3 linked regions of the Alicyclobacillus sp. SO9 genome follow. The protein of the gene in region 1 interacts with the protein of each later gene in a pairwise test. Links are inferred from orthologs where the notes say so. Each region holds a gene or a part of one and is shown in the gene's direction. Other genes may lie near its edges.

The links.
Region 2: the proteins of groL (region 1) and grpE interact in binary tests that used the Escherichia coli proteins (3 or more experiments, as listed by UniProt). The link is inferred for Alicyclobacillus sp. SO9 from one-to-one orthologs.
Region 3: the proteins of groL (region 1) and GI364_RS14530 interact in binary tests that used the Escherichia coli proteins (3 or more experiments, as listed by UniProt). The link is inferred for Alicyclobacillus sp. SO9 from one-to-one orthologs.

Annotation. Positions count from the first base shown.
Region 1 is NZ_CP066339.1:4,777,579-4,783,204, reverse strand. Bases 1-2,944 are described here. They hold groL (chaperonin GroEL), read left to right. Parts: upstream 1-627; coding sequence 628-2,262; downstream 2,263-2,944. Other genes in these bases: GI364_RS22290 (murein hydrolase activator EnvC family protein), read left to right, coding at 2,638-2,944; groES (co-chaperone GroES), read left to right, coding at 264-545; tatC (twin-arginine translocase subunit TatC), read left to right, coding at 1-27. In the rest of the region: more of GI364_RS22290, read left to right, coding at 2,945-3,798; GI364_RS22285 (AAA family ATPase), read left to right, coding at 4,083-5,057; GI364_RS22280 (DUF58 domain-containing protein), read left to right, coding at 5,054-5,626.
Region 2 is NZ_CP066339.1:3,250,935-3,255,027, reverse strand. Bases 1,342-4,093 are described here. They hold grpE (nucleotide exchange factor GrpE), read left to right. Parts: upstream 1,342-2,245; coding sequence 2,246-2,941; downstream 2,942-4,093. Other genes in these bases: dnaK (molecular chaperone DnaK), read left to right, coding at 3,004-4,093; hrcA (heat-inducible transcriptional repressor HrcA), read left to right, coding at 1,342-2,183. Also shown: radical SAM family heme chaperone HemW, read left to right, coding at 1-1,056; more of hrcA, read left to right, coding at 1,161-1,341. UniProt on the Escherichia coli protein: Participates actively in the response to hyperosmotic and heat shock by preventing the aggregation of stress-denatured proteins, in association with DnaK and GrpE. It is the nucleotide exchange factor for DnaK and may function as a thermosensor.
Region 3 is NZ_CP066339.1:3,089,161-3,093,314, reverse strand. Bases 1,342-4,154 are described here. They hold GI364_RS14530 (ABC transporter ATP-binding protein), read left to right. Parts: upstream 1,342-2,240; coding sequence 2,241-3,068; downstream 3,069-4,154. Other genes in these bases: fetB (ABC transporter permease), read left to right, coding at 3,065-3,832; GI364_RS14535 (ABC transporter ATP-binding protein), read right to left, coding at 1,367-2,089; GI364_RS14540 (ABC transporter permease), read right to left, coding at 1,342-1,370. Outside these bases: GI364_RS14545 (TetR/AcrR family transcriptional regulator), read right to left, coding at 1-235; more of GI364_RS14540, read right to left, coding at 339-1,341. UniProt on the Escherichia coli protein: Part of the ABC transporter complex FetAB, which is probably involved in iron export and enhances resistance to H(2)O(2)-mediated oxidative stress. Probably responsible for energy coupling to the transport system.

The DNA of each region.
Region 1 (5,626 bases):
ACATCGTCTTCTGAGCATGACGAATAGGCGCGCAGTACTCATTGTTCAAGCAGTAGTCATTTTGTTTTTGGCTTTGGACACTTTACGTTCACGGTATTGACCCGGCACGGTTTGGACATGCACTATAAAAAATTTGCTGCAGGTTCTTGCAAACCGAGTCTACAGTGATTATCATATGTATTGGTGTTAGCACTCGCGTAGGTCGAGTGCTAACAAGGTCCCAGAAGGACATGGAATTTACGACTATTGAGGAGGGTTTTGACATGCTGAAACCATTGGCCGACAGGGTTGTAATACGCCTTGTGCAAAAGGAAGAAAAAACTGCCAGCGGCATTGTGCTGCCTGACAGCGCCAAAGAAAAGCCGCAAGAAGGCGAAGTGATTGCGGCAGGCGAAGGCCGCTATGAAGATGGAAAGCGAGTTGCGCTCGATGTAAAAGTGGGCGATAAGGTCATCTTCTCCAAATACGCAGGAACTGAAGTTACCGTAGATGACGAAGATGTCCTGGTTCTTCGTGAAAGTGATATCCTCGCAATCGTGGAATAACAACCAAGTACAATCAGCCATCCAGGGCTGCAACTTTTTTCAGGCGTACTTACGCCTACATATTTAAGGGAGGTAAAAGTTCATGGCAAAAGAAATGAAGTTCCGTGAAGACGCACGTCGTGCAATGCTGCGCGGTGTAGATGCTCTGGCAGACGCCGTGAAGGTCACCCTCGGCCCCAAGGGTCGCAATGTGGTGTTGGAGAAAAAATTTGGTTCACCTCTTATCACCAATGACGGTGTAACCATTGCGAAAGAAATTGAACTGGAAGATGCTTTCGAAAACATGGGTGCTCAACTGGTGAAGGAAGTTGCAACCAAAACCAACGATGTAGCTGGTGACGGAACGACAACCGCTACCGTATTGGCACAAGCTATGATTACCGAGGGCCTGAAGAACGTTGCTGCTGGTGCGAACCCAATGGTTCTGCGCAAGGGAATTGAGAAAGCAGTGAGCGCTGCAGTCGGTGAAATTGCTAAGATTGCAAAAACGGTTGAGGGACGCTCAAACATCGCTCAAGTTGCAGGAATTTCCGCAGGTGATGACGAGATTGGCAACCTGATTGCTGACGCAATGGAGAAAGTCGGCAAAGACGGCGTCATCACTGTTGAAGAGTCTAAAGGATTCAACACCGAACTCGATGTTGTTGAAGGTATGCAGTTTGACCGGGGTTATATCTCACCTTATATGGTTACTGACAACGACAAGATGGAAGCCCTCCTGGAAGACCCCTATATCCTCATCACGGACAAGAAGATTGGTAACATCCAGGAAGTGCTGCCTGTTCTGGAACGCGTTGTTCAAGCAGGGAAACCGCTCGTTATTGTTGCCGAGGACGTCGAAGGCGAAGCACTTGCAACCTTGGTTGTCAACAAGCTGCGCGGTACCTTCACTGCAGTCGCCGTTAAGGCTCCCGGATTCGGCGACCGCCGCAAAGCCATGCTGCAGGACATTGCAGTATTAACAGGTGGAGAGGTTATCAGTGAAGAACTGGGTCTCGAACTGAAGAATACGACCATGGAGCAACTCGGCCGTGCACACCAGGTCCGCATCGACAAAGAAAACACCATTATTGTTGACGGCTCAGGTGACCAAGCTGAGATTGAAGCTCGAGTGGGTCAAATCAAACATCAGATTGAAGAGACCACATCGGACTTCGATAGAGAGAAACTGCAGGAACGCTTGGCGAAAATGGCTGGCGGTGTTGCAGTCATCAAAGTCGGCGCAGCTACAGAGACCGAATTGAAAGAAAAGAAACTCCGCATCGAGGACGCATTGAACGCAACGCGCGCTGCAGTTGAAGAGGGTATTGTCGCTGGCGGCGGTACTTCACTCATCAACGCGCTGAAGGCACTTGACAGCGTTGATGTCACAGGCGATGAAGAGACTGGTTTGAATCTGGTTCGGAAGGCTCTCGAAGCACCTGTACGCCAGATTGCCAATAACTCTGGTGTCGAAGGTTCAATCATTGTGGAACGATTGAAGAAAGAAGCAGTCGGCGTTGGCTACAATGCAGCAACAGGTGAATGGGTAGACATGATTGGTGCCGGTGTAGTTGACCCTGCGAAAGTCACTCGCTCAGCTCTGCAAAATGCAGCCAGTGTGGCAGCCATGTTCCTGACCACGGAAGCTGTCATTGCTGACAAACCAGAGCCGGATAAGGGCGGCGCTGCCGGAGCAGGTATGGACGGCATGGGCGGCATGGGCGGCATGATGTAAGTCAGCCGTCAGCATGGGATCTATCCCGCACTACCTACGTCCCGTTGGACGTTGACATAAATGGTTTTGGTTTTGAGGGAACCGCCCCGCATGTTCAGAAATGAACTGCGGGGCGATTCCCTTTTGTGTAGCTAAGCTTTGGTTGTTCTGGAAGACCAAATAAGTCTAAGCGCGTTAAAAGCACAGACGACGAAGACAATTTTGCGAAGAATTCTTGGGAAAATTCTCGAAGGTCAAGGTTTTCGGTGAGTTATGGGAGGAAAATGACCGAATTCGTCGAAACGTGTACGAGATGAGGCTGTGTTTTCCCCAACACAGCCCGCCAAACGGCCTCACTACGACTGTATCAAAACACTAAAGAGGTGAATCTCGTCCGTGGCGCTTAAAGGTGCTTTAGTTATGTTGTCCTCTGTCTCTCTTACCGCGGGCATGCTTTTGTCATCCGTTGCCTATGCAAACTCGTTGACGCAAGCCGAACACAAATCGCAGACACTGAAGAACCAAAAACAACAGACAAAGAAGAAGATTCAGGTTTTGACATCTCGCGCAGCTTCGTTGCAGAGTCAAATTCAGACGCTACAAGTCCAGTTATCCAACTTACAACAGCAAATCAGCCAGAATCAAGCAGACATTGATAAACGTACGAAACAAATTGCGCAATTAAAAGATGAAATTACTACGACACAAACCAAACTTCAGACACAGTATGGCATTTTGCAATCACGTCTGAAAATCATGTATGAAGACGGACACGCATCGTATTTGGCGGTTCTTTTTTCATCCACCAGTTTTTCAGAAATGCTCAGCAGGTTCGAACTTTTGACAAGCATTGCAGCAGAAGACAAGAAAATAGTCAAACAGATTCAAAAGACAAAGAAAGACCTGTCTAACAAAAACAAAGAGTTGGAAACGCAACAGACGATTCAGAAACGCGTCTATGCGGCACTTCTGACCAAGCGTTCCGAACAGAAGCAAAAGCAGCAGCAGCAGGCATATCTGTTAAAACAGGTTAACAGTGCAAAACTTGCGGCACAAGCAGATCTGAAGCAAGAGAGCGAAGCTTTGTCATCACTTGCCTCCAAAATTGCCCACTTAAAGGCTGCTGCCCGCGCCTATCACGGCAGTGCCACAGGCTGGACATGGCCAGTCCCGACCGTACATCGTATTAGCTCACCATACGGCTGGAGGATGCTGTGGGGGCACAAAGACTTCCACCCTGGCGTAGACATTCCCGGCGCATCTGGCGGAGAACAAGTTGTTGCCGCCACATCTGGACAAGTTCTGTACGCTGGACCGGCTTCTGGTTATGGTCATTGGATTGTCGTTGAATCCGCCGGCAATTTGATGGAGATCTACGGGCATATTGTTGGGCTTGATGTTCACGCTGGCGAAATTGTTCACACAGGAGAACCATTAGCCACTATTGGAGCGGGAATTCAAGGTCTGTCGACCGGACCGCATCTGCATTTCCAAGTTGGCCGGGGCGGTGTGACAAGCAGTCAGTCTACAAATCCCCTGCAGTTCGTCCATCCATAATCTTTTAAACAGATGGAAAGTATTGGAATTCCAAGTAGAATTCAGTAGAGAAACCGGTAAGGACTTTGCCCGCTTTCGTGTTATAGTAGATATCATAAAGTGACTTGCAAACAAAACCGGATTCTGACTACAGGGACCTCGCGATGCGGGTGGTCCCTTGGCATTTATCTTACTTTGATGCAGTTTCATGCAATTCCGGCTGCGCACACAGCGTGGGTTCGAAGTAGAGTAGAATTTTTAAATCTGGGTTTAATTTGAATGTGGGGAATGGAGGACAATTGGGAGTGAGTCAGCAAACGGAACTTAATGCATGGAATTCCGAGATTATTCCTGTAGTACAGAATATATCTAAGGTGATTGTTGGTAAGGAAGATGTGGTTCGGCTTGTGTTGGTCGCACTGCTGGCAGGCGGACACTGCCTGATTGAGGATGTTCCAGGTGTGGGGAAGACGATGCTCGTTCGAGCGACCGCCAGGTCCTTGGGATGCGAGTTCGGACGCATCCAATTTACGCCGGACTTGCTTCCTTCAGACGTGACAGGGGTTTCTGTGTACAATCAAAAATCGCAGGAATTCAGGTTTCGTCCGGGCCCAATTTTCGGCCAAGTTGTGCTGGCAGATGAAATTAACAGAACGTCTCCTAAAACCCAATCCGCGCTTCTCGAAGCTTTGGAAGAGAGAAATGTTTCAGCCGATGGCGAAACTTACAGGTTGCCTACACCTTTCTTTGTTTTGGCAACGGAAAATCCAATTGAATTTGAGGGAACATTTCCTCTCCCAGAGGCTCAACTAGACAGGTTCTTGCTGAAGTTTACGATGGGGTATCCCTCTGTAGCGGAAGAACTTGGTATTCTCGAGAGACAGGAATCCGGTCATCCAATTGAGTCATTGGGGGCCGTATCGAGTCCGGAACAGATTTTGGACTGGCGCAAGCGTGCGGCACAGGTTCATGTGGATGATGCAGTCCGCGGTTACCTGGTTAACATTGTTCAGGCCACCAGAACTCATCAGAGCGTTTACTTAGGTGCAAGTCCCCGCGCGAGTCTGGCACTGTTTAAGGCGAGTCAAGCACTCGCGTTTGTTTCTGGTCGCTCCTATGTCATTCCAGACGATATTCGCTATTTGGCACCATATGTGCTCCAACACCGCGTCTTATTGTCGGCAGACGCCCGTTTATCAGGACTGGATGTTAGCCAGCTTGTTTCTGAACTTGTGGCCAGTGTTGCGGTGCCGATGGTGCAGGGAGCCGGACGCAGATGACTTGGCGTGTCTCATTGTGGACGGCAGGCGCTGGCCTGCTGCTTGTTGGATTATTCATCTTCGCACGGGTTGAAGGTGCCTTTATACCGTGGTTTTTGCTTTATTTCTATTGCATTGTGCTGCTGTACGAGGCGGGGACATGGTTCTTCAATCTGCGCGGTATAACGGTACGGCGGAGGATTTCTGCAACTAGGTTGTCCGCAGGGCAGAGTGTGACCGTCCGAGTGCGGGTTTTTCGAGAAGGATGGTGGCCCACACTGTGGTTGCGCGTGACAGAGGATTTGCCGCGGCAATGGGTGTTTCACGCAGAGGACAGTCAGCGGGTCATTCAGCCTTTGTGGACAAGGGAATTGGAACTGAATTATCGCATACATGCGCTGAAACGAGGCGCATACCGAATTGGTTCTACGGAATTGGAATCCGGTGACGTATTTGGTCTGCAACAGCGAAAAAAGCACTTTTCCGGTTCGTCAGAAGTCATCGTCTATCCAAAAGTAGTTCCTGTCCGCGGTTGGGCAGGAAGCCGTCCGGACGATACGGGTTCACGTCAGCCCACAAGCCACATTTCT
Region 2 (4,093 bases), 1.5 Mb from region 1 along the record:
CGTGAGACGTATCTGGATGCTTTGCTTCAAGAGTTGAAGTGGTTGTCGGAAATGCACACAACCCCCCTTAAGTCGGTTTTCATCGGGGGAGGAACCCCCACTTTGCTGTCCGTGGAGCAGTTGGAGCGTCTGTTGAAGGGGATTCAGGACTCCTTTCAGTTAAAGGAGGACGCAGAATTTACGATTGAAGCGAATCCAGGGACAGTCACAGAAGAGAAACTGCGGATGCTGCGGCAGTACGGCGTCAATCGAATCAGCTTTGGGGCGCAGACTTTCAATGATACACTGCTTCTGGCCATTGGCAGGCTGCACGATGCAGACACTGTGGACAAGAGCATCAGAATGGCGCAAAGTGCCGGTTTTAAACGGATTAGCATCGACTTGATGTTCGGTCTGCCGGACCAGACTTTGTTGGATGTAAGAGCATCAATTCAGCGCTTTTTGGATTACAACCTTGAACATGTGTCTGCCTATTGGTTAAAGGTTGAAAAAGGGACACCCTTTCACGATTGGCAGGAGCAGGGGATGCTGCCCTTGCCTGGTGAAGATGCGGAAGCAGATATGTATGAAGAGGTGCGCAGACTCCTCACAGACGCAGGGTACGAGCACTATGAAATCAGTAACTTTGCTCTGCCTGGGGCAGCCTCTGTTCACAATTTGGTCTATTGGCACAACGAACCATACCTGGCTGCCGGTGTGGGTGCACACGGTTATGTGATGCAAACGCGGTATGAAAACACGAGACACCTCTCTCAGTACATTGATGCCGTGAGAAACGGGAAACGCCCTGTGGCAGACAGTCATGAGGTTACGGCGGAGGAGTATGCAGAAAACACTATGATGCTGGGTCTCCGGCTTCGAGAAGGTGTTTCAGACAGTCGCTTTCGAGCTTTACACGGAACTGGCATGTTGGAGTTGTTCCGCAGTGTGATTGAACGACTGGAAGGTCAAGGTTTGCTTGAATGGGCGGACGATACGCTCCGCCTCACGCCCATGGCTTGGCCCATCGCAAATTTGGTTTTTGAAGAATTTGTGGGGGCCCTGTTGGACAATTGACAATTTGCCAGTGACTTGCTATTGTCAAAAGTGTCAGCTTAGCACTCAACGACAGAGAGTGCTAACGAAAGTAAAAGGGACGGCTGACGTGAGGGGGAACAGCGGTGTTATCAGAACGCCAGAAACTGATTTTGAGCGCCATTGTCCAGGACTATGTGCTCTCCGCTGAACCGATTGGCTCGCGCGCGTTGTCAAAGCACCATCAAATTCATTTTAGTGCCGCTACCATTCGGAATGAGATGGCGGATTTAGAGGAACTGGGGTACTTGGACCAGCCTCATACATCTGCTGGGCGCATTCCGTCGCAGAAGGGGTATCGGTTCTACGTCGATAACCTGTTGGCTCAGGATACGTTGAACATCGTCAACGTAGGCGCTCTGCGTGAATTGTTTCGTCAGCGTATTGATGAGATTGAGCGGCTTTTGCAGCAGACAGCGACAGTCCTTTCCCAGTTGACTCAGTATACTTCCATTGTATTAGGTCCGAAAATGTCGGAGGAAACCATTCGTGAGTTGCAGTTAATTCCTCTCGCTTCGGGGAAAGCTGTGGCGATTTTGGTTACCAATACGGGAAATGTACTGAACAAGCATGTCCGAATTCCACCTGATATGGATATGGACGATGTGGTCCAGATTATGAATCTGCTAAATGACAAAATTTCAGACACGCCGCTGTCAAAGGTTCGCTCAAAAATGTACCGTGAATTATCAGCCGAACTATCAGCTGTTATGGAGCGGTATGAAGGGGCTCTGGAATTTTTGGATGGATTCACGAATATTCCAGATCAGAATGCCAAGGTGTACGTGGATGGAACCACAAATATTTTGGCTCAACCGGAATTTCGGGATGTAGAAAAAGTGAGGCCTTTGCTCGAACTGCTCGAGCGGGCTGAAGCAGCTGAACAATTGCTGCCGCAACAAACAGGAATCCAAGTGCGAATTGGTAAGGAGAATCCGTTCCCGACCCTGCAGGACTGTACGGTTATTTCAGCGGACTATACACTCTCGGGTGTGCCGGTAGGCCGAATCGGAATTGTCGGTCCAACTCGCATGGATTACTCGCGGGTCATGCAGATTTTGAACTACACGTCTGGTTCATTGTCGCGCTTGTTTCGTGAATTCTTGTAAATAGGCAGGTATCCGTCTTTGTTCTTGCGGCAATGACTTGTCTTGGGAGGTAATGGCTTTTCATGAAATCCAAACAAAAAAAGCAGGACGCCGGCACCGAGAAGAAAACGTCTCAGCCAGTGAATGGTGAAAAAAGTGTAGACTCAGAACATGACAATGCCTCCACAGAGGAGCAAGCTGAGGTTTTCGAAGCAGAAATCGTAACTGAGTCAGACGATACCGACGATGTGTCGGGTGTGAACGAGGGCGCTGGTGTAGAAAACGGATCAGATGCGTCGAATGAAACTGGTGAATCGTCAGAAGAAAAGTCTGCTCAGCCTGATGAGAAAGATGCTCAAATCAATGATTTGACGCAGCAACTTCTGCGTACAAAAGCCGATTTTGACAATTTCCGTCGGCGGACTCGCCAGGAAAAAGAAGATTTAAAGCAGTTTGCAACCAAAAAGTTGCTTGAAGAGCTGCTGCCGGTGGTTGACAATTTTGAGCGTGCATTGGACGCTGTTGCCGGCGATAGCGATATATCTGAATTGAAGACGGGTATCGAAATGGTTCACAAACAATTGGTGGATGTTTTACAGAAACACGGCGTAGAGCCGATGAATGTTGTGGACCAGCCTTTTGATCCAAAGGTACATGAGGCAGTCATGCAGGAGCCCGCAGAAGGGAAAGAACCGGGAGTGGTTCTAGCCGAACTGCAGAAAGGCTACACAGTTCACGGGCAAGTGTTGCGTCCTGCAATGGTCAAAGTGACCAGCTAATTAAATTACGCCATCAAGATTTGGCGCAAAGCGTCAACTTTTCATGAGGAGGATATCGTCACATGGCAAAAGTAATTGGGATTGACTTGGGAACCACAAACTCTTGCGTAGCTGTTATGGAAGGTGGAGAATCCACCGTAATTCCGAATTCAGAAGGAAATCGGACGACGCCGTCCGTTGTTGCATTCAGCAAAGACGGAGAAAGATTGGTGGGCGACGTTGCAAAGCGGCAAGCCATTACCAATCCTGACCGTACGATTATTTCCATTAAGCGGGATATGGGTACAGACCGAAAGGTTGCAATCGACGACAGCAAGTACACACCGCAGGAGATTTCCGCGATGATACTGCAGAAGCTGAAAGCTGATGCAGAAGCGTACCTGGGCGAGACTGTCTCTCAGGCCGTTATTACGGTGCCCGCGTATTTCAGTGACAGCCAGCGCCAAGCTACAAAAGACGCCGGTAAAATCGCAGGACTCGAAGTCCTCCGCATTGTGAATGAACCGACGGCGGCAGCGCTGGCGTACGGTCTTGACAAGGACGGCGATCAGACCATTTTGGTCTACGACCTTGGCGGCGGTACCTTTGACGTTTCTCTGCTCGAATTGGGCGACGGTGTGTTCGAAGTAAAAGCCACCAGCGGTAACAACCACTTGGGCGGCGATGACTTTGACCAACGTGTTATGGATTACCTGATTGATTCCTTTAAAAAGGACACCGGAATTGACCTGAGCAAGGACCGCATGGCGATGCAGCGTTTGAAGGATGCTGGTGAAAAAGCCAAGAAAGAATTGTCTTCTACCCTGACAACGACTGTGTCTCTGCCGTTTATTTCAGCAGATTCCACCGGACCGAAGCACTTGGAAGTCAATATCAGCCGTGCAAAATTTGACGAAATTACAGCCGATCTCGTTGAAAAAACCCTGGGTCCGACACGCCAGGCGCTCAAAGACGCCGGTCTCTCTGCAAGCCAGGTGGATAAGGTTGTGTTGGTCGGCGGTTCGACCCGTATTCCAGCCGTCCAAGAGGCCATCAAAAAGTTGATTGGAAAAGACCCCTCCAAAGGTGTTAACCCTGACGAAGTGGTTGCTCTTGGTGCAGGCATTCAGGCAGGCGTCCTGACAGGCGACGTGAAAGACGTCGTGCTTCTTG
Region 3 (4,154 bases), 1.7 Mb from region 1 along the record:
AAAACTTCGATAGAGTGGGAGCAAGGATGGAGATGAGGAGATCCTTTTTCGTCTTGTAGTGACGGAAAATGGTACCTTCGGCCACTCCAGCCTTGCGGGCAATCTGGCTTGTCGAAGTTGCCGAATACCCCTGTTCCGCAAACATTTCCACGGCAGCTTCGATTATCTTTGCTTGCTTTTCTGTCATTTTGACTTCCTTATTGCTCTCAATCAGAGAGGACACCCACTCTTCCATGTTAGCGCTTGGTCTCCTTTTGTAAATTCCGGGTTTCGCTTAATTGTTTGTCTGGTCGTATGCCGCATAGTACTTACATTGGTTTAGTTTATCAAAAAACGTGCTACACTTTTCGGTATTTACGTAGCGCGATGACGTTTAGTGTCATAAAAACAACTGAAAATGCCAGCAAAACAATCAGATCCCTTTTCAAAGAGAGAAGGCCCTGTCCTCGAATCATAATGTTCCTCATGGCATCTGCTCCATAGTACAGCGGCATCAGTTTGCTTAACCATCTAAGCCACGTCGCCATGCTATCCATATTCAGCAGCCCGGAAAAGAAAACCTGAGGAACGATAACGAGCGGAATAAACTGCATCATCTCAAACTCGGAGTTTGCAAAGGAAGATAGAAAGATGCCTAATGTGAGGGCGCTCATAGACAGAAGCAGCGTCACGACAAGCAATGAGACGAGTTGCCCGTTCATCATCATACCGAGCACGTCTACTGAAAACCAGGCAATTAAAATCGCTTGAATGGCAGTGAACACACCAAATCCCACGACGTACCCGGCGACGATTTCCCATCGCCGAATGGGTGTGGCGATGAGGCGCTCTAAGGTGCCTGTGGTTCTTTCTTTGAGAAAAGAAATTCCTGCAACAAGAAAGACAAAGAAGAAGGCAAAAAAGCCAATCAGCACAGGTCCAAAGTTGTCAAAAGAGGACATGTCACCAGACCCGTACAAGTACTGTATTTTTGGCAGTACTTGTGACGCCGAGTTTCCAGAGAGGATCTGCAGCGATTTTTGCACAGTAAGAATTACTGCTTTGTTTTTGGAAGGATCGCTGCCCTCCAACACAACAGTTGGTCTGCCGTCACCGCCACTGATGTAAGCATCTAGCCGTTGAGACTTCAGGGCTTCCATGGCATTCTTAGCAGTTGCGTAGGACGATACCTGTACCTTTTGCTGAATCAAGCTTTGCTTGATGGGGGGTGGAACGTTTACAACACCGATTTTGGGATGATACGTGTTGCCATTGAAGACAAGTGAAATCAAGGTCAAGATAAGAATCGGCGCGAGAAGCATCAGGGCGATTGTTCGCTTGTCGTGCAAAAACTGATGCCAGATGCGTGCAACCAGTGCGAATACCCTCATTTCGGAACACCTCCGTAGTAGAGGAATGCTTCCTCAATGGATGCACTGTTTGTTTCTTGTTTCATCTTTTCTGGCGATCCCGCTGCAATCAACTCCCCATCCCGAATCATCCCCAACCTGTCACACTTCTCTGCCTCGTCCATGACGTGCGTGGTGACAATAATTGTGGTACCTGTCTCACTCATAGTGTGGAGTTCGTGCCAGATGGAGAGGCGTAAAACGGGATCGATACCTACGGTGGGCTCATCCAGAATTAAAATTCGAGGTCGATGGAGCAAGGATATAGCGAGGGATAACCGCCGTTTCATGCCGCCTGAGTAGGCGGATACAAGCTGCTTTTTGGCATCGGACAATTGCACTAATTCCAGTACCTCGTTTATGCGCAGTTGTTTAGCACTTCCCTTTAGGCCATAGAGGGAGGCAAAAAACTTCAAGTTTTCCATAGCCGTGAGCTCCGTATACAGTGAGTCCGATTGCGCCATATAACCGATGGTTCTGAGCATCGAGAGTTTTGGCATGAGCACGCCGCTTACCGAGACCGTTCCGGCAGTCGGCTTATCTAATCCAGCAATCAATCTGACAAGTGTTGTTTTGCCCGATCCGCTGGGTCCGAGAAGACCGAAAATCTGAGCCTTGTCGACGTCTAGACTGATATCTCGAAGGACAACCTTCTTTCCGAATGTTCGATGTACATGGCGTACTTCAACACTCTTCGTCACCCCATCACGCCCCATTATAGAATGTGAGTACTCACTCACTTTTGCTGCTAACATACCAGCAAGACAAAGGAGTTGTCAAGATGGATTCCGCACGTGAGTCATGCTACATTCTAGTAGGGTTTGTGGGACTGTGCAGGATGGAGGTTACATAGTGCAATCATCAGTGATTGAGTTTCATGGTGTTGATAAGAAATTTGTTGAGGGCGAGACAACTCGGTTGGTTCTTAAGAACATAACAGGTAGTGTACCTGAAGGGGAAACACTTGCATTGGTAGGACCTTCTGGGGCAGGTAAGAGTACACTCTTGTCACTATGCAACCTGTTGTTGACCCCCGATGCCGGCCAAGTGGTGGTTCTGGGCAAAGAGATTCGCGAATGGTCTATTCCGCAATTGAGACGAACTGTGGGGATGGTGTTTCAGACTGCGACGGTATTTCCCGGGACAGTTTACGATAACTTGAATTTGGGGCCCAAATTACGCGGAGAAAAAGTTGATGACGCGCAGAAATGGCTTCACGCACTGGATTTGCCTCAGAATTGGCTGTCACGAAACGCTGAAGAACTGTCAGGCGGGCAGAAGCAGCGCATTGCTTTAGCCCGAACCCTGGCCAACCGCCCGAAGATACTGCTGTTGGATGAGGTGACGTCTGCTCTTGATCCCACTTCGACACAAATTGTTGAGTCTCTGATAATGAACTGGAGAAAAGATACTGGAGGAACTGCCTTATGGGTAACACATCATTTACATCAAGCACGTCGACAGAGTACTGAGACTTGGTTCCTCGAAGATGGAGAATTGGTGGAAACGGGTCCGTCGGAACAACTGTTTACGGACCCTAAGGACGGCAGGACTCGAACGTTCTTACTGCAGCAACATGGCGGAGATGTCAGCCATGTTGACTCAAAGGATGATGTACAGTCAGAGGCAACCACCGCTGAGACTCCTCAACTCAAATCGGAAGGGGAGTCTATGAAATGAGCTTTGTGTCGCTGGGATTTACTCTCGCCTTTGTTGCCCTCGCCCTGATAGTGGCTGTGTGGAGACGACTCGGTATTGAGCGCGATTTGGTGATAGCTGTGATTCGTGCGACCATACAGTTGCTTGCTGTCGGCTATATTCTGAAGTTCGTGTTTACTGCGAAAACACCAGTTTACACCATTCTGATGGTTCTCCTCATGATTGGGGTAGCCGTTATGAACGCTAAAAATCGAGGGCAGGGTCTTCGCGGGATTTGGTGGAGACTCGCTATTGCGATTACGCTGACGACAGTCTTTACCGTTGGTTTTTTGCTGATTGTGCATATCATTCCATGGCAACCGAGATATGTAATACCACTGTCTGGACTGATGACAGGGAACTCGATGGTGCTGTCATCTCTGTTTCTCAATCGGCTGGCTTCTGAGACCCGTGCTCGAAAGGAGGAAATTAACGTGCTGCTCTCACTGGGCGCTGCTCCTCATCAGGCTGCACAGCACGTTGTCAAGCATTCCATCAAGGCCAGTATGATTCCTACAATAGATACGATGAAAACCATTGGACTTGTGCAACTTCCGGGCATCATGACCGGGTTGATTCTTGGCGGTGCAGATCCAATTCAAGCGGTGCGTTACCAATTGCTGATTATTTTCGCCTTATTGAGCGCCGCAGCTTTAACCAGTGTAACCCTAGGGATTTTGACGCAAGATTCGCTCTTTAATCGGCACCAGCAGGTTATCGAGTCGTTGCAGCGAAAAGAGGCCTAGCAAGCCAAGCCGGCTAGGTCAGGCTAGGTCAGCGGTGCGATTAGTGACTCGAAAGATCCCTATCAGCCGAAGTGGCGATGCGATAATGATCTCAAAGATCGCTAATGCTACCTGGCAAAGATATTAGTGTCATGAAAGGACACTAATATCGGTGGAGTCAGGGGGGACGTGGGTGATAGGGCGCAACGGGATCCCTAATGTGGACGGCTGATTGGAATAGTGATCGAATCGATCACTATTATTTGACCAGGCTCGAGATAGGGAGCGAAAGGATCACTAACCAACGTCATGAGGTACGAACTCGCCAAGATTCACGACCGCA